3 regions of the Dryocola mayonis genome follow, and region 3 is predicted to be linked to each of the others. Evidence: riboswitches for the same ligand, from Rfam matches in the RefSeq annotation. Region 3 holds a riboswitch; each other region holds the start of a gene.
The links. Region 3 has a riboswitch for thiamine pyrophosphate ahead of thiB (thiamine ABC transporter substrate binding subunit). Riboswitches for the same ligand answer to the same signal wherever they lie in the genome.
Positions count from the first base shown of each region.

Region 1: another riboswitch for thiamine pyrophosphate. It lies ahead of thiM (hydroxyethylthiazole kinase); the one in region 3 lies ahead of thiB (thiamine ABC transporter substrate binding subunit).
Region 2: another riboswitch for thiamine pyrophosphate. It lies ahead of thiC (phosphomethylpyrimidine synthase ThiC); the one in region 3 lies ahead of thiB (thiamine ABC transporter substrate binding subunit).

Region 1 covers NZ_CP150452.1:2,819,096-2,826,320, forward strand. The annotation lists gene fbaB (class I fructose-bisphosphate aldolase) at 1-132, opposite strand, end outside; gene thiD (bifunctional hydroxymethylpyrimidine kinase/phosphomethylpyrimidine kinase) at 321-1,121, opposite strand; gene thiM (hydroxyethylthiazole kinase) at 1,127-1,915, opposite strand; TPP riboswitch at 1,949-2,045, opposite strand; gene WLO32_RS13645 (hypothetical protein) at 2,824-3,714, shown strand; gene WLO32_RS13650 (YadA-like family protein) at 3,855-4,028, shown strand; gene WLO32_RS13655 (hypothetical protein) at 4,096-4,314, shown strand; gene WLO32_RS13660 (hypothetical protein) at 4,439-4,807, shown strand; partial or broken gene WLO32_RS13665 (DUF3772 domain-containing protein) at 5,209-7,225, shown strand, end outside.
Region 2 covers NZ_CP150452.1:3,976,506-3,983,730, forward strand. The annotation lists gene nfi (deoxyribonuclease V) at 1-550, opposite strand, end outside; gene hemE (uroporphyrinogen decarboxylase) at 564-1,628, opposite strand; gene nudC (NAD(+) diphosphatase) at 1,670-2,443, opposite strand; gene rsd (sigma D regulator) at 2,541-3,086, shown strand; TPP riboswitch at 3,097-3,206, shown strand; gene thiC (phosphomethylpyrimidine synthase ThiC) at 3,294-5,195, shown strand; gene thiE (thiamine phosphate synthase) at 5,192-5,830, shown strand; gene thiF (thiazole biosynthesis adenylyltransferase ThiF) at 5,823-6,578, shown strand; gene thiS (sulfur carrier protein ThiS) at 6,562-6,762, shown strand; gene thiG (thiazole synthase) at 6,764-7,225, shown strand, end outside.
Region 3 covers NZ_CP150452.1:667,259-674,483, reverse strand. The annotation lists gene WLO32_RS03290 (sugar efflux transporter) at 1-1,004, opposite strand, end outside; gene sgrT (glucose uptake inhibitor SgrT) at 1,097-1,282, opposite strand; partial or broken gene sgrR (HTH-type transcriptional regulator SgrR) at 1,371-3,030, shown strand; TPP riboswitch at 3,066-3,167, shown strand; gene thiB (thiamine ABC transporter substrate binding subunit) at 3,203-4,186, shown strand; gene thiP (thiamine/thiamine pyrophosphate ABC transporter permease ThiP) at 4,162-5,772, shown strand; gene thiQ (thiamine ABC transporter ATP-binding protein ThiQ) at 5,756-6,463, shown strand; partial or broken gene WLO32_RS03260 (DedA family protein) at 6,454-7,225, opposite strand, start outside.

The sequences.
Region 1 (7,225 bases), 2.1 Mb from region 3:
ATTATTGTCGATCATAACCCGGTCCACATAATCCGCGCCGGGCAGGTACAGCTGGTCTGCAGGAATAGTCATACAACGATGCTGTAATAAGCCGTCGGCGTCTTTGCCAAGCAACTGCGTAATATCAGTCATAATATGCTCCCGTAAGTCTGCGGGCGGGCTGCCCGCAGAGGATAAGATTCCAGGCCCTCGGCGCATGGCGCGCAGGGGCAGACATAATCCTGGTCGCGACTTGCAGCCTTCGCCACCTTCGGCAGCACTTTCAGCCTGCGTCGTTTTGTAACGCTAAGCGGCCACGGCGTAAAAGCTCTTTATCGCCCTCACCACCACTCATGAAAATGATGCACCGGACCGATACCCTGCCCCACCTCCAGCGAATCGGCCTCTTCTAACGCCCGGGACAACCATTTTTTCGCCGCGAGGATGGTTTGCGGCCAGTCGCCGTAACGTGGTCGAAGGGCGGCCAGCGCGGCAGAAAGCGTGCAGCCCGTACCGTGGGTATTTCGCGTTTGCACGCGCGGCGCGGTAAAACGCTGCGCGCCTTCGCGGGTAAACAGCCAGTCAGGGCTTTCAGCGTCATCCAGATGCCCGCCTTTCATCAGCACGGCCCGGCATCCCATGCCCAACAGCGCATCGCCCTGCTCTTTCATTTCGCGTTCGTTGCGGGCATGCGGCGCGTCAAGCAGCGCCGCCGCCTCGGGAAGGTTTGGCGTAATCAGCGCCACCTGCGGCAGTAAACGGCGGCGCAGGCTTTCCACCGCACGGGGAGCAAGCAGCGGATCGCCGCTTTTCGCCAGCATGACCGTGTCCAGCACCACGTTTTGCGCCTGGTAAAAGGCGAGGCGTTCGGCCACCGCCTCAACGATATCCGTTTCTGCCAGCATGCCAATTTTGATGGTATCGATCCGCACATCGCTCAGAACCGAGTCGAGCTGGGCGGCGACAAAGTCGGGTTCAATGCGGTAAACCGACTGCACGCCGCGCGTATTCTGTGCCACCAGCGCGGTAATCACGCTGGCGCCGTAAGCGCCTAACGCCGAGAAGGTTTTCAGATCGGCCTGAATCCCGGCGCCGCCGCTTGGATCGGTGCCGGCGATGGTTAACGCATTGATTCTTTTCATGCCCTTCATGCCAGCGCCTCCTCATTGAGAAGATAAAGCGCATCCAGAAACGCCGGGCTAAAGCTGCCGGGACCACGACCGGCGGCAATCGCCTGCTCGCCGGCCAGTTTCATCAAGCGGCAGGCGGAAGCAACGTTATCCAGCCGGGAACCGGGCTGCGAACAGCAGGCGGCGACCACCGCGGAAAGCGCGCAGCCGGTGCCGACCACGCGCGTCATCAAAGCGCCCCCGCCGGCAATCGCCCATGAACTGCTGCCATCCGTCACGTAGTCAAGTTCGCCGGTGACGGCCACAACCGCGCCGGTTTGCTGCGCAAGCTGCCGCGCTGCCGGTAAGGCGCTTAATGCGTCGGCGGTGCTGTCCACACCTCGTCCACCCGCCACCACTCCCGCCAGCGCGAGGATTTCGGAAGCGTTGCCGCGAATGGCCGCGGGGCGCAAAGACAGAACGTCATGCGCGAATCGAGTGCGAAAAGTAAGGCCGCCGACGGCTACGGGATCGAGCACCCATGGAGTGGACGATTCATTTGCCGCATGAACAGCAGCAAGCATTGCACCGCCGTGCTGCGCGGTCAGCGTGCCGATATTAATCAGCAGCGCGTCGGCCAGCGGGCTAAACTGCGCGGCCTCTTCAGGCTCAATCACCATCGCCGGCGACGCGCCGAGGGCAAGCAGAACGTTGGCGGTGAAGTTTTGCACCACGTCGTTAGTCATACAGTGAACCAAGGGGGAAGAAAGGCGCAGGTTGCGCAGAACGGACGCGGCGCGATGGCCGGGTAACAGGTCAGGTTGCATTACGGGCTCCTGTCCGGCGTGAAGAAGGGATGCCGGACAGGCATCTGACTTCCCTACGCTGGCATTATCCAGATCAGGTGGTACGGGTATTTCTCAGCCTTCACAAGGAAGGGCACCCCGAGTCATGTAGTTTGAATCTCTTTACTTTTTGCCAGATTAGGGGAAGTCGCCTGCTGACGCAAGCCCGCCTTTCCGGTCAGCGGCGCCATCAGGATAAAGCAGATAAAAGAAGTTATTGATACTCTTTATCGTTCTCTTTTAATTCCTTGCCTGTTATTGGCCTGATAACCCAAGCGGATTTTTAATCCGTTAAGACCAGGCAACCATAAATGAAGCCGCCTGTAAGTTATATGATTTGAGGATTATTCCTGGAGAAATCTTTTCCCTTTAATTTAGTATCCGCTGAAATAACCCCAGCCAGCACAGTAAACATGACACGTCAACAATTAAACCACCAGGAACAATACATATTATTTAAATAAGTATCTTTCTTTATAAATCTCTTTCACATCCATATAACAAACCTAACGTTTTCAGGCGGGTTTATTGCTTCAGGGCGCTTTAGCCATTAATGCTAAAGGTTGATCCGGATCAATACTGGGAAGATTATTAAAAGTGATAGTAACGGCTCAAAATCAATATTCATTTGGTTTGCAAAAAGTATCTTTTTTAATCTTTCATAAATTATAAAAACCGTGTCGCCAGGCAGGATGACCACCTCCTTTATAAGTAATTAATACCCACTTTGGGGTATTAATTATAGAGGGTTATTTCGAATGAAATTAAGGATGAACTTTCATATGAAATTTATTAATTCAGGTTTATATGTATTCGGTTAACAGGTTTTAAAGCGAAACGTTTTATTGCGTTTAACCACAAAGTCCCTTAATTCATTGTGAGTTTTGAAAATGAAATCTCGTGTTACATCTATGGTTGCTATTGCTGTTTTATCTGCCGTGTCTTCTTTCGCCCATGCTGATGGCGTCAGCTTTATTGATAACCTGGTGGCGAATCACACTAGTTTTGCTGAGGCGCAAAAAGAGTGGGATCGCATGGATGAAGGCGAACGTAATCAGGCACGCCAGTATGAGGCGGAGATGGGTTATAAGTACACTATCGACCTGAGTAACCAAAACAATAATAACCAGGCTGCTGAAGATCTGAGCCATGAAAACCGTTTTGCACAAACCGGTACTAACCGCAACTGGACCTATTCAACCGGCGTGGCTACCCAACCCCAGGTAACACAAGGCGCTCAACAGGCCCCTTCGATGATGAAAACCGCTACTGTGGTGGACGATCAGCATGTTAATGCTCCGGCTCAGGTTGTGCAGAAAACCCCAATGACGCCTGTTATAGCCGTACCTGAAAAAATAACTAAAAATGATCCGACCGGTAAACCCATTATTGCCCCGGTGATGCCAGCGCAAAGCGTACCTGTGCCGGTAGCTAAAACCCCTGGCATAGACGCTACCCTGATGAAAGCTATTGAGCTCAACGCGCAACGTTCATTAATTGCGCCGCCTAAGCTTGCTCAGCCTGTGGCGGTTCCCAGCCTAAACGCAAGCGCTATGAAAGCTAACGAGCTGAATGCTCAACATAAAAACGCTGTAGATAAAGCACCTTCTGTCATCGCGAGCAGCTATCGTGCTGTTGTAATACAGAAGCAATCAGCGCTTGTTAAAGTAGCTAAGCCTGCGACGCTGGTTAAACAGACGCAGCCTGTTACCACTTACGCTAACAACGGCGTCTCTAATCAAGCTCGCGGGCGCCCGTCCTCGCCGCTTCTCATGCGGTAAGCAACATTGCCAGTCGCCAACAATCTTTTGAACAAAGCACCAACAGCCGCTTCTCTGATATTGAAAAACAGCAATCAGACGATCGTAAAGAATACCGTAGCGGGATTGCGGGCGTGGGCGCTATCGCTGGATTGCACTATGTGGAAAACACCGATAATAGCGTAGCCGTCGGCGCCGCTGATTTTAAAGATTCGCAAGGCTATGCGCTCGGTTATCGTCATAAGTTTGCAGATAACGCGGCCGCGACTATTTCTGCTGCTGATACATCTAATGGCGATGCTGTGGTTGCTGTTTCCGCAGCCGTAGGCTGGTAAACGCTTTTAATTCTGCTCCTGCAATTTATCCGGAAGCTTAATTCATCATTAACGTTAGAGACTTTAAATGAAAAAGTTTATTTGCGTAGCTGTAATTCTGTTAAGTGGCTGTACAACTCAAGCGGATAGATTAGCTAAATGTCAGAGTTTAGGCGTTAGCATTGATACCTGTTATGCGAAAGACATGGATCGCCAAACGGCAATGGAAACTGTTTACCAGAAACAAGCATTAAAAAATAGCGCTAAAGCATTGGATGAGGCAGAGCACAAACAACCTAATAATTAGGGTTTTTGCATAAAAAATTAACAACAGGAAATTCTGTTGCCGGTTATTTGAACGTGTCAGGCGTTTTCCCGCACAGAGCCGTTCTACTAATATTAGAAAGTTATCAGATTATAGAGGTGATGTTATGAAAAAATTATTCCTTGCCGTAGCTGTTTCTTCACTCATGGTGAGCAACGCTTTCGCTATTAGCCACTCTCATCGTGATGAGTTAGCTAAATCGGGCTGTACGCAGGTGCAGGAAGCCAACGGGCAATGTAACACTGCCGCCGCTACCGCTCCTCATAAAAATAAAACGATCGTCAAGCATTACGACGGAATGAAAATCGAATGGAAACAGAATGAAGGGGTGAAGGTTGACGGCAAGCCGGCTTCATTAGTTGAAAACGGCAGCGATGGCGCAACCTGGCAACAGGGCATCTATAAAATCATCACCTATAAAAATCAGAAAATAGCAGTGTTGGAAAATGACGTATTCAAAGGTTACGCAAAATAATTTTTTAGATTTCGTCTCTAAAAAAATAAAAGCTTAATCAACATATTTGCCTGGTTCAGACTTTCTGTCTGCCAAATCTGCTTAACCAGGGATGGTTTTGTTGCAGGAACAGGCCGATAACGGCCGCAGCCGGGCTGGACGCAGAATGACCAGCCTTAACGGCCTGCTTAACCGCTTCAATATTAAACGCTGCGGGATAATGCTTTCGCTCATGGCGCCGTTTCAGCCTTGTAAACGCCCCTTTGAAACCGCCGCATCGCGGTTTGTACATCTCCTTATGAGTAACCCTTCGCCAACACAAGCTGAGTCAGACAAAGAGAGCTATTTTTCCTGTAAATAACGGGTATCCTTAGCCGGTTGCTTTCAACTCGTTACTTTCGAATTCCTGGGTACCATCTGCTATGCAAAAAATGTTAAGAGTGCCGTTGTTACTGGCATTGTTGTCCTGTCTGATGTTTACACCGTTTGTGTCTCAGGCGGATGAAAGCACAGGGCAAACCGAGGTTGAAAAACCGGTAAAAGTTAACGCCAGCGCCGAGCTGCCGGCGCTGCAAAAACGACTGGACTCGTTAAAACAGCGCGTTTCCGCCGCGAAGGCCGACAAGCAGTTCACCACCCTGAACGACGACGCGCAGAAGCTCGTCAGCGATGCCGATAAGCTGGCCGTGGCGCTCGCCCCCCAGCTGACGCAGGTTCAGGCCCAGCTGGACGTCCTTGGCCCGGCGCCGGCCCCCGGCACGCTGACGGAAACCCCGCAGGTTATCAGCCAGCGTAAGCAGCTAAACAACAGCAAAACCCTTCTTACCACGCAAATTGAGCAAACCAGGGCTATCGCCGTTGGCGCGCAAAACCTGTCGGCACAAATCTCCGGCCTGCGCCGCGACGCGCTGAAAACGCAGATAGCCCTTAACACCGGCAGCATTCTGAGCGAGAAGTTCTGGACGCCGCTTCTTGACCCGAGTGATAAAGACGCCGGCCGCTTTAGCGACTTTGGTTCACAGGTTAGCGATGCCTGGAGCCAGGCATGGGATGAAGAATGGCGTTTCGGCACCGGCTTCTATCTGCTGCTCGCGCTTGGCATCGGCCTGTTCGGGCGCCGGGCGCTGGACATGCCGATTAACTGGATCCTGCCGCGCTGGCTGCCGCAGGGACGTTTCCGCCGCAGCTTCCTCGCCTGCTTCACCACCTTGAGCACCATGCTGACGCTGGGTATCAGCATGCAGCTGCTGTGCTATATTTTCACGCGCCTGCCGGACACCTCCGCGCAGGTGCTCGAGTTTGCCGAGCAGCTTGTCGAGCTGACCTATTTCTCGGCGATCATCGCCGGCCTGGGGATTGCGCTGTTGTCCAACCGCCATCCTTCCTGGCGTCTGCCGGGCATTGCCGATCCGCTGGCCAAAACGCTGGCCTCGTTCCCTATCCTGCTGGCGACCTTTATCTTTATTTTCGGCATCATCGAACAGCTTAACGCGCTGGTCGGTGCCAGCATCGACGCCACCCTGTTCGGTAACGGTTTGTCGGCGCTGCTGGTCGCCATTAACTGCCTCGTCGCCCCTATCCGCGTTAACCGCATGCGCCGTAAAATGCGCGCGGACGGCGTGCAAACCGAGGCGCGCTCGACGCTTGCCGGCATTATCCACCTTATTATCAGCCTGACGGCTTTCGTGATCCTGATGGCGCTGCTCATCGGCTACATTCCGCTGGCGCGTTTTGTGACCTTCGAGCTACTGTGGATTGGCCTGGTGGTGAGCTGCCTGTATCTGCTTATCCACTTCGTGGTGGATTTATGCGAAAGCGCGTTCTCCCCGACCACCCACAGCGGCAAAATCCTGAAAAGCACGCTGAGCGTTAACGATCGTCACCTGTCGCTCGCTTCCACCCTGTTATCCGCCGTGGGCAAAACCGCCCTGCTGCTGATGGCCGCCGTTGCGCTGCTTAACGGCACCTTCGGCACCACGACGCCGCTGGAACTGCTGAATAAAATTGTCGATATCTGGGGCGGTAAAGGGCTCGAAGGGATGAACATCATCCCGGCCCATGCGGTCAACGCCTTGCTGTGCCTGGCGATCGGCTGGTATATGCTGCGCTCCACGCGTCGCTGGCTGGATAACGATTTTCTGCCGAAAACTATGATGGACAGAGGCCTGCGCGCCTCGCTGGTCACCCTGTTTACCAACGTAGGCTATGTGCTTATCATCATGCTGACGCTCTCGATGCTGGGCATTGAGTGGAACAAGCTTGCGTGGATCGTCAGCGCCCTGTCGGTAGGTATCGGTTTTGGCCTGCAGGAGATTGTGAAGAACTTTATCTCCGGTCTTATTCTGCTCACCGAACGGCCGGTAAAAGTGGGCGATTTGGTCAGCATCAGCGGCGTCGAGGGCGATATTCGCCGCATCAACGTGCGCGCCACGGAAATTC
Region 2 (7,225 bases), 960 kb from region 3:
TGTCGACGCTTACCCGGTGTCCGGTAGCCACGAAGAGGGGGTTGCAGCGTTTTTTGCTGCGCCAGACCCAGGCCAGCTGCTCGCCCTTATCGATAAGCGGCCGCTTCTCCCCGACCTCATCGCCCAGCGGCTCAAAGCGCCCGCACAGCCGCTTTTTGGCGACGCCGATGGTCGGCACATCCACCAGCAGCCCAAAATGGCTGGCGACGCCGAGGCGGCGCGGGTGCGAGATGCCGTGACCGTCGACAAAGAGTAAATCGGGTTTGCGGGACAGCATCTCCCAGGCAGCCAGCAGCGCCGGGTATTCACGGAATGACAGGAAGCCGGGGATATAAGGCATAGTGGTGGCGATACGCGCCACCTTGTACTCCACCAGCTCAAGGGAAGGATATTTCAGCAGCACGATAGCGGCGCGCGTTACCTCGCCGCCCTGTTCAAACCCGACATCGGCTCCGGCAATAAACGCCGGAGGATCGACGTCAAAACGATCCTCGCGGATCACACTTGAAGCCAGTTCGATCTGTTGCTGACGTAGCGCTGCGAGATCCATTCCCTCTCCTTTTTTACTGATGATAGGGCGCTGACAGGCGGTGAACCGCCTCAACAAACGCACCCGCGTGTTCCGGCGGCACGTCCTGATGAATGCCGTGGCCGAGGTTAAAGACGTGCCCCTCGCCCTTGCCGAACCCTTGCAGAATGCCAGCAACCTCTTCTTCGATTCTGGCAGGTGGAGCATAAAGCATAGACGGGTCCATATTTCCCTGCAGCGCGACTTTGTGTCCTACGCGACGGCGGGCGTCGGCGATATCCGTTGTCCAGTCGAGGCCCAGCGCGTCGCAGCCGGTCTGCGCCATGGCCTCCAGCCACTGTCCGCCGCCTTTGGTGAACAGCGTTACCGGCACGCGGCGGCCTTCGTTTTCACGCAGCAGGCCGTCGACAATTTTATGCATGTAATACAAAGAGAACTGCTGATAGTCGCGCCCGGTCAGCACGCCGCCCCAGGTATCGAAAATCATCACCGACTGCGCGCCCGCTTTGATCTGCGCGTTCAGGTACAGCGTGACGCTTTGCGCCAGCTTATCAAGCAGCAGATGCAGCGCCTGCGGATCGGCGTACATCATCTTTTTGATAACGGTAAAAGCCTTGCTGCTGCCGCCTTCAACCATGTAGGTCGCAAGCGTCCATGGGCTACCGGAGAAGCCTATCAGCGGCACCTGCCCCGCCAGATTTTTACGGATGGTGCGCACCGCGTTCATCACGTAGCCCAGCTCGTCTTCCGGATCGGGAATCGGCAGTTTTTCCACGTCGGCACGGCTGGCGATCGGCGAGGTAAAACGCGGCCCCTCGCCCGCTTCGAAATAGAGGCCAAGCCCCATCGCGTCCGGCACGGTGAGGATATCAGAGAAGAGGATCGCCGCATCCAGGGCGTAACGACGCAGCGGCTGCAGGGTGACTTCGCAGGCCAGCTCGGCGTTTTTACACAGCGACATAAAATCGCCGGCCTGCGCGCGGGTGGCCTTGTACTCCGGCAGATAGCGTCCCGCCTGTCTCATCATCCATACCGGCGTGATATCCACGGGCTGGCGCTGCAGGGCGCGGAGGTAACGATCGTTCTTCAGTTCAGTCATTTTTTGCATTTCCTTTGGCTGTATGCGGCCAGTTTACCACGTCATTCGTACTCTGCCCGACAGGCGGCGACGGTGTCCTCAATCAATCGCCGCGCCACGGTGCCCGCCGCCGGGATCAGGGGTAACTGGTCGTAGCGATACCACTGCGCGTCTATCAACTCTTTAGGATCGATTTTAATGTCGCCGCTGTGGTATTCCGCCGTAAACGCCGTCATCAGCGACTGCGGGAACGGCCAGGGCTGCGAGGTTACATAACGCAGGTTTTTCACCCGTATATTGCTCTCCTCCATCACCTCACGCGCAACGGCCTGTTCAAGAGTTTCGCCAACTTCCACAAAGCCGGCCAGCACGGTATAAACGCCGTTGCGGTGGCGGGTATGCTGGGCGAGCAGGATATGATCGTCCCGACGTATCGCCACGATAATGCAGGGCGCGATTTGCGGGTAATAGCGTTCGCGGCAATGGCTGCACAGCATGGCCCATTCGGTTTTGCTTGCGTGCATCTCGTGTCCGCAGTAGCCGCAAAACTTATGGGAACGATAGAATTCGGCAAGCTGCACGCCGCGTCCTGCCAGCTGGAAAAGGCCCACGTCCCGATCGATAACCTGCCGCACCGAGCCCATATCCTGGCGGCGGTTCTGCCGAATCAGCCAGACCGGTTCGCCTTCCCACTCGCCAATCTGCCTGCCGTCGGCGCCGTCGAGCTGAAAATCCGCGGCCGCGCCGAAAGGCAGCTCGCCTTGCGGCAACCATAATTTTTGCTCATGGCTGACGATAAACCAGCCGTGGTCTGATTTTTGAATTACACGTTCCATAACCTGGTGCACATCCCCCTGGACACTGGTATAAACAATAGTCGTTAGATTTTTTTGGGTACGTTTGCGTTAAATCTTATAACTCACGGAGTCAATCATGCTTAACCGGTTAGAGAGTCTGACTGAGCGCGTTGGTGGTAGTAATGAGTTAGTCGACCAATGGCTATATGCCCGCAAACAATTGCTGGTGGCGTATTACAATATGGTCGGGATCAAGCCTAACAAGGAATCTCATTCTGCGCTTAATGAAAAGGCGCTGGATACTTTCTGCCATAATCTTGTCGATTACCTTTCCGCCGGACATTTCAATATTTATGAGCGCATTATTGATGAAATGGAAGGCACCAGCCCGCTTTTAGCCGCCACGCAAATTTATCCGCAGCTGCAGGCCAACACCCAACAGATCATGGAGTTCTACGACACCAATCTGGAAAACGCCATCGACGATGATAACTGCATTGAGTTCCAGCAGGCATTGTCTGGTATCGGCGAGGCGCTGGAAGCGCGCTTCTCGCTGGAAGATAAGCTCATTGAGCTGGCTTACGCCAACAATCTGCATAGCAGTGCAAACGACGCCAGCGGCCCTTGCACGCCCGGCTTGAGTTCTGCGCTGTTAACGAGTAATTTACAAAACGGTCCGTAGCAATACGGGCTTCTTCTTGTCGGAGTGCCGAGTGCGAAAGCACCGGCTGAGACCGTTAATTCGGGATCCGCGGAACCTGATCAGGTTAAAACCTGCGAAGGGAACAAGAGTAATTCTGCTTTTGGGCACGCCCCTGCGCGGGTCACCCATATTCATTACTCCATCCGTCGTTCTGACAAGCCACTCCTGAAAACACTGGAATGAGCTATGTCTGCATCTGAAAAAAAACCAACCCGCCGCGAACAACGCGCCGCAGCCCAACACTTCATCAATACGCTTGAAGGCACCGCTTTCCCGAACTCGAGGCGCATTTACCTGACGGGTTCGCGGGGGGACATTCGTGTTCCCATGCGCGAAATCCAGCTCAGCCCAACGATGACGAGCGGCAGCAAGGACAACCCGCAGTACGAGCCCAACGACGCGGTGCCGGTTTATGACACCTCCGGTCCTTACGGCGATCCGGCGATCGCCATCGACGTGCTGCGCGGGCTTTTGCCGTTGCGCAGCGGCTGGATTGAAGAGCGCGGCGACAGCGAAGCGCTGGCCGGCCGCAGTTCCGCTTATACCAGAGAGCGCCTTGCTGACGACGGCCTGGACGATCTGCGTTTTGAAACGCGCCTCACGCCGCGCCGCGCTAAAAGCGGGAAATGCGTGACCCAGTTGCACTACGCCCGCAAAGGCATCGTCACGCCAGAAATGGAGTTTATCGCGGTACGTGAAAACATGGGCCGCGAGCGCATTCGCGACGCTGTCTTACGCCACCAGCATCCGGGCGAAGGCTTTGGCGCCCGCCTGCCGGAAAATATCACAGCGGAATTTGTGCGTGATGAGGTTGCCGCCGGCCGGGCGATTATCCCGGCTAATATCAACCATCCCGAATCCGAGCCGATGATTATCGGGCGCAACTTCCTGGTGAAGGTCAATGCCAATATCGGCAACTCGGCGGTGACGTCCTCCATTGAAGAAGAAGTGGAAAAGCTGGTCTGGTCGACCCGCTGGGGCGCGGACACGGTTATGGACCTCTCTACCGGGCGCTATATTCACGAAACCCGCGAGTGGATTTTACGCAACAGCCCGGTGCCGATCGGAACCGTGCCGATCTATCAGGCGCTGGAAAAGGTTAACGGCATCGCCGAAGACCTCACCTGGGAGATGTTCCGCGACACGCTGCTGGAGCAGGCCGAGCAAGGCGTGGATTACTTCACCATTCACGCGGGCGTGCTGTTGCGCTACGTGCCGATGACCGCCAGGCGTCTTACCGGCATCGTCTCGCGCGGCGGTTCGATTATGGCGAAGTGGTGCCTGTCCCATCATCAGGAGAACTTCCTGTATGAGCACTTCCGCGAAATCTGTGAAATCTGCGCCGCCTATGACGTCTCGCTTTCGCTGGGCGACGGCCTGCGCCCCGGCTCCATTCAGGACGCCAACGACGAAGCGCAGTTTGCCGAGCTGCACACGCTGGGCGAACTGACCAAAATCGCCTGGCAGTATGACGTGCAGGTAATGATTGAAGGGCCGGGGCATGTGCCGATGCAGATGATCCGCCGCAACATGACCGAAGAGCTGGAGCATTGCCATGAGGCGCCGTTCTACACCCTGGGGCCGTTAACGACCGATATCGCCCCGGGCTATGACCACTTCACCTCCGGCATTGGCGCGGCGATGATCGGCTGGTTTGGCTGCGCGATGCTTTGCTACGTCACGCCCAAAGAGCACCTCGGGCTGCCGAACAAAGAGGACGTTAAGCAGGGGCTGATTACCTACAAAATTGCGGCGCACGCCGCGGATCTGGCCAAAGGCCATCCCGGCGCCCAAATTCGCGATAACGCCATGTCGAAGGCGCGTTTCGAATTCCGCTGGGAAGACCAGTTTAACCTGGCGCTCGACCCCTTCACCGCCCGCGCCTATCACGACGAAACCCTGCCGCAGGAGTCCGGCAAGGTCGCGCACTTCTGCTCGATGTGCGGGCCGAAATTCTGCTCGATGAAGATTTCCCAGGAGGTACGCGATTTCGCCGCGAAGCAGGCCATTGAAGTCGGCATGGAGGATATGTCGCAATCCTTCCGGGCGAAAGGCGGGGAAATTTATCTGCGTCAGGAGGAAGTATGACGGCTAAACCCGATTTCCCTGCCGTGCCGCAGCGGCTGGGGCTTTACCCGGTCGTGGACAGCGTGGAGTGGATTGCCCGGCTGCTTGAGGCGGGCGTTCGCACCCTTCAGCTACGCATCAAAGACAAGCGCGACGAAGAGGTCGAAGCCGACATTATCGCCGCCGTCAGGCTCGGCCAGCGCTTTGAGGCGCGGCTGTTTATTAACGATTACTGGCGTTTAGCCATCAAACATCGCGCCTACGGCGTGCACTTAGGCCAGCAGGATATGGACGTCGCCAACCTGGATGCGATACGCGATGCGGGCCTGCGGCTTGGGCTTTCCACGCACGACAATATGGAAATGGATCGCGCCCTTGCGGCGCGCCCTTCTTATATCGCGCTCGGGCATGTCTTTCCGACCCAAACCAAACAGATGCCCTCTTCCCCGCAGGGGCTGGCACAGCTTGCCGCGCATGTCAAAACCCTCGGCGATTACCCGACGGTGGCGATCGGCGGCATCAGCATTGACCGCGTGCCTGCGGTTCTCGCGACGGGCGTGGGAAGCGTGGCGGTGGTCAGCGCGATAACCCAGGCGCCGGACTGGCGGGCGGCGACGGCGCGGCTTCTTGAACTCGCGGGAGCCGGCGATGAATGATACAGATTTCATGCGCTACAGCCGCCAGCTTCTGCTTGAGGACGTGGCGCTGGAAGGGCAGCAAAAGCTGCTCGCCAGCCGCGTTCTGATCGTCGGGCTGGGCGGACTGGGCTCTCCGGCCGCGCTTTACCTTGCCGCCGCGGGCGTCGGCACGTTGATTCTGGCGGATGACGACAAGGTGCATATCAGCAACCTGCAGCGCCAGATTCTGTTCACCTCGCAGGATATCGACCAGCCGAAGTCACAGGCGGCCCGGCGTCACCTTCAGCAGCTTAACCCCGGCATCCAGCTGCGGGCGATAAGCGAACGCCTGCACGGAGAGGCTCTTAGCCAGGCCGTCAGCAATGTCGATCTGGTGCTGGACTGCAGCGATAACATGGCAACCCGCCATGCTATCAACTCGGCCTGTGTCGCTCAGGGCAAGCCTTTGATTTCCGCCAGCGCCGTGGGGTTTGGCGGCCAGCTAATGGTGTTAACGCCGCCCTGGGACAACGGATGCTATCGCTGCTTATGGCCGGACGAAAACGAACCTGAAAGGAACTGCCGCACCGCGGGCGTCATCGGCCCGGTTGTCGGCGTAATGGGCACGCTGCAGGCGCTGGAAGCGATCAAACTGCTGACCGGCATGGCCCCGGCGACCGGCTCTTTAAGGCTGTTCGACGCCCGTCAGCACGGCTGGCGCACGCTCAGCATGCAGAAAGCCGCGGGCTGCCCGGTTTGCGGAGGGCAAGATGCGCATCCACTTTAACGATGAGCCGATGCAGTGCGCCGATAACCTGACGCTTGCAAAACTGCTGGAACAGCTGCGTTTACTGAAGCCGGGCGTTGCGCTGGCCGTAAACCAGACCATAGTGCCACGGGCGCGCTGGGAAACCCAGATGCTGCACGATGGCGACCAGATCCTGCTTTTTCAGGCCATAGCCGGAGGTTGATATGCTGCAGATCGCTGATAAAACTTTTTCTTCCCGCCTGTTTACCGGCAGCGGAAAATTCGCCTCACCCGAGGTGATGGTGGAGGCCATCCGCGCATCCGGCTCGCAGCTGGTGACCATGGCGATGAAACGCGTCGATTTGCGCAATCATAACGACGCTATTCTGGCTCCTTTGCTGGCGGCAGGCGTACAGCTGTTGCCCAACACTTCCGGCGCCAAAACGGCGGAGGAAGCCGTATTTGCGGCGCGGCTGGCCCGCGAAGCGCTTGGCTCGCGCTGGGTTAAGCTTGAGATCCATCCGGACGCCCGCTACCTGCTGCCCGACGCCATCGAAACGCTGAAGGCGGCTGAAATACTCGTCAAGCAGGGCTTTATCGTACTGCCATACTGCGGCGCGGATCCGGTTTTATGCCGACGGCTGGAAGAAGCAGGCTGCGCGGCGGTAATGCCGCTCGGCGCGCCG
Region 3 (7,225 bases):
CCGGGCATTAAATCCTGGAACCAGAGCATGCCGATACCGGCCACGATACCGATAAACACCGCGTTAAAAAGCTGCAAAATCAGTAACGCCGCCCGATGGTGAAACACAATCAGCCCAACGTAGAACAGCACGCCGGCGGCCACGGCGATGATCATCATGCGCCGCTTCCCGAAACGCTTCACGTAGTAGCCCGCCAGAATCATGGCCGGAATTTCCAGTCCCGCCGCCGTTCCCATCAGCAGGCCGGCAAGCGATTCAGGCAGCCCTAAATCACTGCTGATCCACAGCGGCATATCGATGATATACATGGTGTTGCAGGTCCACATCAGCATCGAGGCGATAAACAGCATACGCACGTTTTTATCCTTCCAGCCGCTGACCTGCGTAAGCGCCACGTCGGCGGCCTGCTCGATTCTGGCGACGGAAGGCAGCGCAAAGAAGATAAGCGCTAGCGAAATAACAAAAATTCCCGCGGCGATAAGAAACATGGTGGTAAAGCCGTAGTTCAGCGCCAGCATAAAGGAGAGCGGCGGGCCGATAACCCAGGCAAGCGAGAGCTGAGCGCGCATCACCGAACTGAACATCACCACTTCACGCGCGGAGCTATCCGCGTATTCGCGCGCCAGAGCAAAAATCTGCGGCATGGCGGTATTTGCTACGGAGGCGAACATCACGCCGAGGGTAATTAACGTCAGGTAATGGCGATTAAAAGCAAACAGCACACAGTTTGCCACCGCCATCACGCAGCAGACCATTATCAGCCTGCGCCTGTCGCCCTGGCTGTCGGAGCGTTTGGCCAGCAGCAGGCTGACCAGGATGCCGGCCACGGCGTTGACGGTATAAAACAGGCCGACCCAGAAAGGGCGCACTTCCACCTCGCGCGACAGAAACAGGCTGAGAGTGGGCGCCTGAAGCGCTCCCGCAATGCCCATCATAAAAGCGACTACCATAAAAGCGGCGTATACCGGATTGATACGTCGTCTTTTAGTCAGAAACCAGGCCATGCGGGATCCTTAATACATGCGGGCATAAGTGCTGAAATCATAAACTAAAAAAGCCAGCAGTTAACCTGCTGGCTGGTGAAAAGCACCAATACTCAGTCACACTTGATAAAGGCGGCTCCGGGCTTGTCGGCCGTCGGGGTAGTAACCTCCCACTGCATTAAGTCTTCGAGCATCCTCAGACGTTGCCCTGCTGTCAGGCGAGCCAGCCATCCAGACTCGACAAATTTTGTCGCGGCAAAGTAATTTCGGTAAAACTCAACGGCTGATGACCGATTCATATGCCCCTCCTCGCTTTCATCGTTGATGATTATTGGCGTAATATAGGGAAAGTTAAATTGATGAGTTTCCAGCTGGAGTTCCTCTTTTATGTCTTCCGGTCGTTTGCAACAACAGTTCATCCGCCTGTGGCAATGCTGCGACGGTAAGCCGCAAGAAACTACGCTTAACGATCTGGCGGAGATGTTGAACTGCTCGCGCCGCCATATGCGTACGCTTTTAAATGCGATGCAGGAAAAAGGCTGGCTAAGCTGGAAGGCGGAAGCCGGGCGCGGCAAGCGGTCGCAGCTTGAATTCCTGTATACCGGCCTGGCGCTCCAGCAGCAGCGGGCCGAGGATCTTCTGGAACAGGATCGAATCGATCAGCTGGTGCAGATCGTCGGGGATAAAGCCGCCGTGCGGCAGATGCTGATCTCCCACCTTGGCCGCAGCTTCCGCCAGGGCCGCCACATTCTGCGCGTGCTCTATTACCGGCCGTTGCTGAACCTGCTGCCCGGTTCGGCGCTGCGTCGTTCAGAGACGCATATCGCCCGGCAGATTTTCAGCGGCCTGACGCGCATAAATGAGGAAAACGGGGAACTGGAAGCGGATATCGCCCATCACTGGCAGCAGATTTCGCCCCTGCAGTGGCGCTTTTACCTGCGTCCCGGCATTCATTTTCATCATGGCCGCGAGCTGGACATGCTGGATGTAATGACCTCCTTGCAGCGCATTAATAGCCTGCCGCTGTATGCCCATATCAGCCAAATCAGCACGCCAACGGCCTGGACGCTGGATATTCACCTGTCCCAGCCGGACCGCTGGCTTCCCTGGCTGCTTGGCAGCGTGAACGCGATGATCCTGCCGCGGGAGTGGCAGACGCTGGATAACTTTTCCCGCCAGCCCGTGGGCACCGGCCCTTATTCCGTAGTGCGCAATAACAATAACCAGCTCAAGATTCAGGCCTGGGATGACTATTTCGGCTATCGCGCGCTTATTGACGAGGTGAATTTCTGGGTGCTGCCGGAGATCGGCGAGGAGGTGAGCTGCGCCGTACAGCTGCAGGGCATGCCGGATAGCGAAAAAGCGGTAGAGAGCCGGCTGGAGGAGGGCTGCTATTATCTGTTGTTCGACAGCCGTTCTTCACGCGGCAGCCATGACGGCGTGCGCGCCTGGGTAAGCCACGTGCTTGCCCCTATTAATCTGCTGTATGGCGCGGGCGAACAGATTCAGCAGTACTGGTTCCCGGCCTACGGGCTGCTTCCGCGCTGGCATCATACGCGCCCGCAGCCCGCGGGGGAGAAGCCCGCCGGCCTTGAAACCCTGACCCTGACTTTCTATCGCGACCACGTAGAGCATCGGGTCATCAGCAATATTATGGTGCAGCTCCTCGCCGCGCACGGCGTTCATCTTGAGGTGCAGGAGGTGAGCTACGAAGAGTGGCACCAGGGCGCGGGCCGCCAGCGATATCTGGCTTAACAGCGCCAACTTCACCCTGCCGCTGGAGTTTTCGCTCTACGCCCACCTCTACGAGGTGCCGCTGATTCAAAAATGCATTGGCATCGACTGGCAAACCGACACCCTTAGCTGGCATCAGGGCGAGCTGGCGCTGCCGGAGTGGTGTCAGCAACGCGTTGAGCGCAATGATATTTTGCCGCTGATTCACCACTGGCTGCGCATTGAAGGCCAGCGCAGCATGCGCGGCGTCAGAATGAACACGCTCGGCTGGTTCGATTTTAAATCCGCCTGGTTTGCGCCGCCTGAGCCATAGCGCTTCCGAATCATTCACAGAATCATTACAATGGCGCGTTCTCAACGGGGTGCCAGGACAAATTGTCCGCGCTGAGATAATACCCGTCGAACCTGATCCGGATAACGCCGGCGAAGGGATTTGAGGCTTATTGCTCAAAGTCCTTTGCCACCCCTAATTGAAGAGGTGCAAAGTGTTCAAAAAATTACTGCCGCTGCTCATGCTCGCCGCCGCCCCGGCGTTCGCGAAACCCCTGCTCACCGTTTATACCTATGACTCCTTTGCCGCGGACTGGGGTCCGGGTCCGGCGGTAAAAAAAGCCTTTGAGGCCGACTGCGGCTGCGAGCTGAAATTCGTCGCGCTTGAAGACGGCGTATCGCTGCTTAACCGTCTGCGCATGGAGGGTAAAAACAGCAAGGCCGACGTGGTGCTTGGGCTGGATAACAACCTTCTGGAAGCGGCTTCGCAAACCAAACTTTTCGCCGCGGCCAACGTCGACACCAGCGCTCTGAAAATTCCCGGCGGCTGGAAAAACGCCACCTTCGTCCCCTTCGATTACGGCTATTTCGCCTTCGTCTACGATAAAAACAAGCTGAAAAACCCGCCGAAGAGCCTGAAAGAGCTGGTCGAAAGCGACCAGAAATGGAAGGTGATTTATCAGGATCCGCGCACCAGTACGCCGGGCCTGGGCCTGCTGCTGTGGATGCAGAAGGTCTACGGCGATAAAGCCCCCGAGGCCTGGGCGAAGCTTGCGGGCAAAACCGTCACCGTCACCAAAGGCTGGTCTGAGGCCTACGGTCTGTTCCTGAAGGGCGAAGGCGATCTGGTGCTGAGCTACACCACTTCTCCGGCCTACCACATCATTGAAGAGAAAAAGGATAACTACGCCGCGGCGGACTTCAGCGAAGGGCATTATCTGCAGGTGGAAGTAGCGGGCCGCCTGGCCGCCAGCAAACAGCCGGAGCTTGCGGAAAAATTCATGAAGTTCATCACCCAGCCGGGCTTCCAGAACGCCATTCCAACCGGCAACTGGATGTATCCGGTCACCGACGTGAAGCTGCCGGCAGGCTTTAGCAGCATCAAAAAACCACAAACCTCGCTGGAATTCACGCCGAAGGAAGTCTCCGATCTTCGCGCCGGCTGGATTAGCGCATGGCAACGCGCAGTCAGCCGCTAATTCCCGGCTGGCTGCTGCCGGGCCTGTCTGCCGCCGCCCTTGTGGTGGCGGTAGCCCTGGCGGCCTTTCTGGCGCTGTGGTTTAACGCGCCGCAAAGCGATCTGCGCGCGCTGGCGCAGGACAGCTATCTGTGGCACGTCCTGCGCTTCTCCCTGTGGCAGGCGTTTCTCTCCGCCGCCCTTTCGGTATTCCCGGCGATCTTTCTGGCACGCGCGCTCTATCGCCGCCGCTTCCCCGGCCGCCTGGCCTTGCTGCGTTTATGCGCCATGACGCTGGTGTTGCCGGTGCTGGTCGCCGTATTTGGCATTCTGACGGTTTACGGACGCGTCGGCTGGCTGGCGTCGCTCTGCTCCTGGCTGGGCGTGGAATGGACTTTCTCGCCCTATGGCCTGCAGGGCATTTTGCTGGCGCACGTCTTTTTTAATTTACCCATGGCCACGCGGCTTTTGCTGCAGGCGCTGGAAAGTATTCCCGGCGAACAGCGGCAGCTTGCCGCCCAGCTTGGCATGCAGGGCTGGAATTTCTTCCGCTTTGTGGAGTGGCCCTGGCTGCGTCGCCAGATCCTGCCCGCCGCCGCCCTGATTTTTATGCTCTGCTTCGCAAGCTTCGCCACCGTGCTCTCGCTGGGCGGCGGGCCGCAGGCGACGACCATCGAGCTGGCTATTTTCCAGGCGCTGAGCTACGACTACGATCCCGCCCGCGCGGCGCTGCTCGCGCTGGTACAGATGATTTGCTGTATGGGCCTGGTGCTGTTAAGCCAGCGGTTCAGCAAAGCTATTCCCGCAGGCGTAAGCCAGGTGCAGGGCTGGCGCGATCCGCAGGACAACCTGCGTCGTAAGCTGTGCGACGGTGCGTTAATCGCCCTCGCCCTGCTGCTGTTATTGCCGCCTCTGCTGGCGGTCATCATTGACGGCGTGAATAACGGATTCAGCACCGCGCTGGCGCAGCCGATCCTCTGGCGGGCGCTGTTCACCTCGCTGAGGATAGCCGTTGCCGCCGGCGTTATCTGCGTAATCATCACCATGATGCTGCTGTGGAGTTCAAGAGAGCTGCGTCTGCGAAGCCGCGCTTTTGCCGGACAGGCGCTGGAGCTGAGCGGCATGTTAATTCTCGCCATGCCGGGCATCGTGCTGGCGACCGGCTTCTTCCTGCTGCTGAATAATACGGTCGGCCTGCCGCAGTCTGCCGACGGCATCGTGATTTTTACCAACGCGCTGATGGCTATCCCCTATGCGCTAAAAGTGCTGGAAAACCCGATGCGCGATGTGGCGGAGCGGTACGGCAAGCTGTGTCAGTCGCTGGATATTAAAGGCCTGCGCCGTTTGCGCTTAGTTGAGCTGCGGGCGCTGAAAATTCCGCTGGCGCAGGCGCTGGCCTTTGCCTGCGTGCTGTCGATTGGCGATTTCGGCGTGGTGGCGCTGTTCGGCAACGAAGATTTCCGCACCCTGCCGTTCTATCTCTACCAGCAAATCGGCTCCTATCGCAGCCAGGACGGCGCCGTCACCGCGCTTATCCTGCTGATGCTCTGTTTTGCCCTGTTCACCCTGATTGAAAAACTTCCGGGACGCCATGCTAACGCTGACTGATGTAACCTGGCTTTATCACCATTTGCCGATGCGCTTTTCCCTCACCGTGGCGGCGGGCGAACGCGTGGCGGTGCTTGGGCCAAGCGGCGCGGGGAAAAGCACCCTGCTGAGCCTGATCGCCGGTTTTCTGCAGCCGGCCAGCGGGGAAATTATCCTTGGCGGCGAGAACCATACCCATACCGCGCCCGCACGGCGCCCGGTCTCCATGCTGTTTCAGGAGAACAACCTTTTTACGCATTTAAGCGTGCGGGAAAATATCGGGCTGGGAATGCATCCCGGCCTGAAGCTCAGCAAGGAACAGCGTGAGCGTCTGCGGACCATCGCCGCGCAGATGGCGATTAGCGATCTGCTGGACCGCCTGCCGTCGCAGCTTTCCGGCGGGCAGCGTCAGCGCGTCGCCCTGGCGCGCTGCCTGGTGCGCGAACAGCCCGTGCTGCTGCTCGATGAGCCCTTTTCCGCCCTCGATCCGGCGCTGCGCTTTGAAATGCTGCAGCTGCTTGAGGATCTTTGCCGGCAAAAACAGCTCACCTTATTGATGGTTTCCCACAGCATTGAAGATGCGGCGCGCATAGCCGAAAGGAGCCTGGTGGTGGTAGACGGCCGCATCATTTGGGATGGCGATACGGCAAGTTTAATCAGCGGCGAAGCGAGCGCTTCTGGCCTGCTGGGGATAAAAACGGCTCAGGGCTGACCCGATAATACCTTCCAGAGGATCTTCAGGTAGAGGGGCATCAGCGGGTGCATCTGCAATGCGGCAAAGCTGCCGGCCGCCAGCGCGACGGTCAAGGGCGCAAGCCAACGCAAACGCGCGCGCGGCAGATAGCGCGTCAAGCGATCCTGACCCGATTTACCGCAGCGCCACCAGCGCCAGCTCAGCCAGCCCGCCAGCCACACCAGCAGCGCCACGCCCAGCAGCAGCCATTTGAAGCTGCTGCTTTGCATATCCGCAGGAATATCGATAGCCGCGCCCGCCAGAATGCCCGGCATAAAGTACAGCGGCGGCCAGAAAATGCAGCCGATGATATTCGGCAGAATAAATTTCGCCACGGGCAGATCCAGCATTCCCGCCACCATCGGCACCAGCGGGCGGGTCGGGCCAACAAAACGGCCGACCAGAATGGTGAACATGCTGTGCTGATGCAGCGCATGCTCGGTTTTATCCAGCAGCGCCTTGTTCTTTTTCATAAAGGACCATCGGTGCAATGGCCCTTTAAAACGTCCGCCCAGCCAGAATGAGATCCAGTCTCCCAACAGGCAGCCCACAATTCCCGCCGCCCAGGCGTGCCAGAAGCCGACCTGCCCGCTGCCAATCAGCGCGCCGAGCCCCGCCATCATCACCGTGCCCGGTAAAATCAGCCCCACCAGCGCCAGCGATTCCAGAAAGGGCCACCAGCATTACCGCGATAAGCGAATAGGCCACTGACTGTGTAATAAAGTGTTCCAGCAAAGCTTC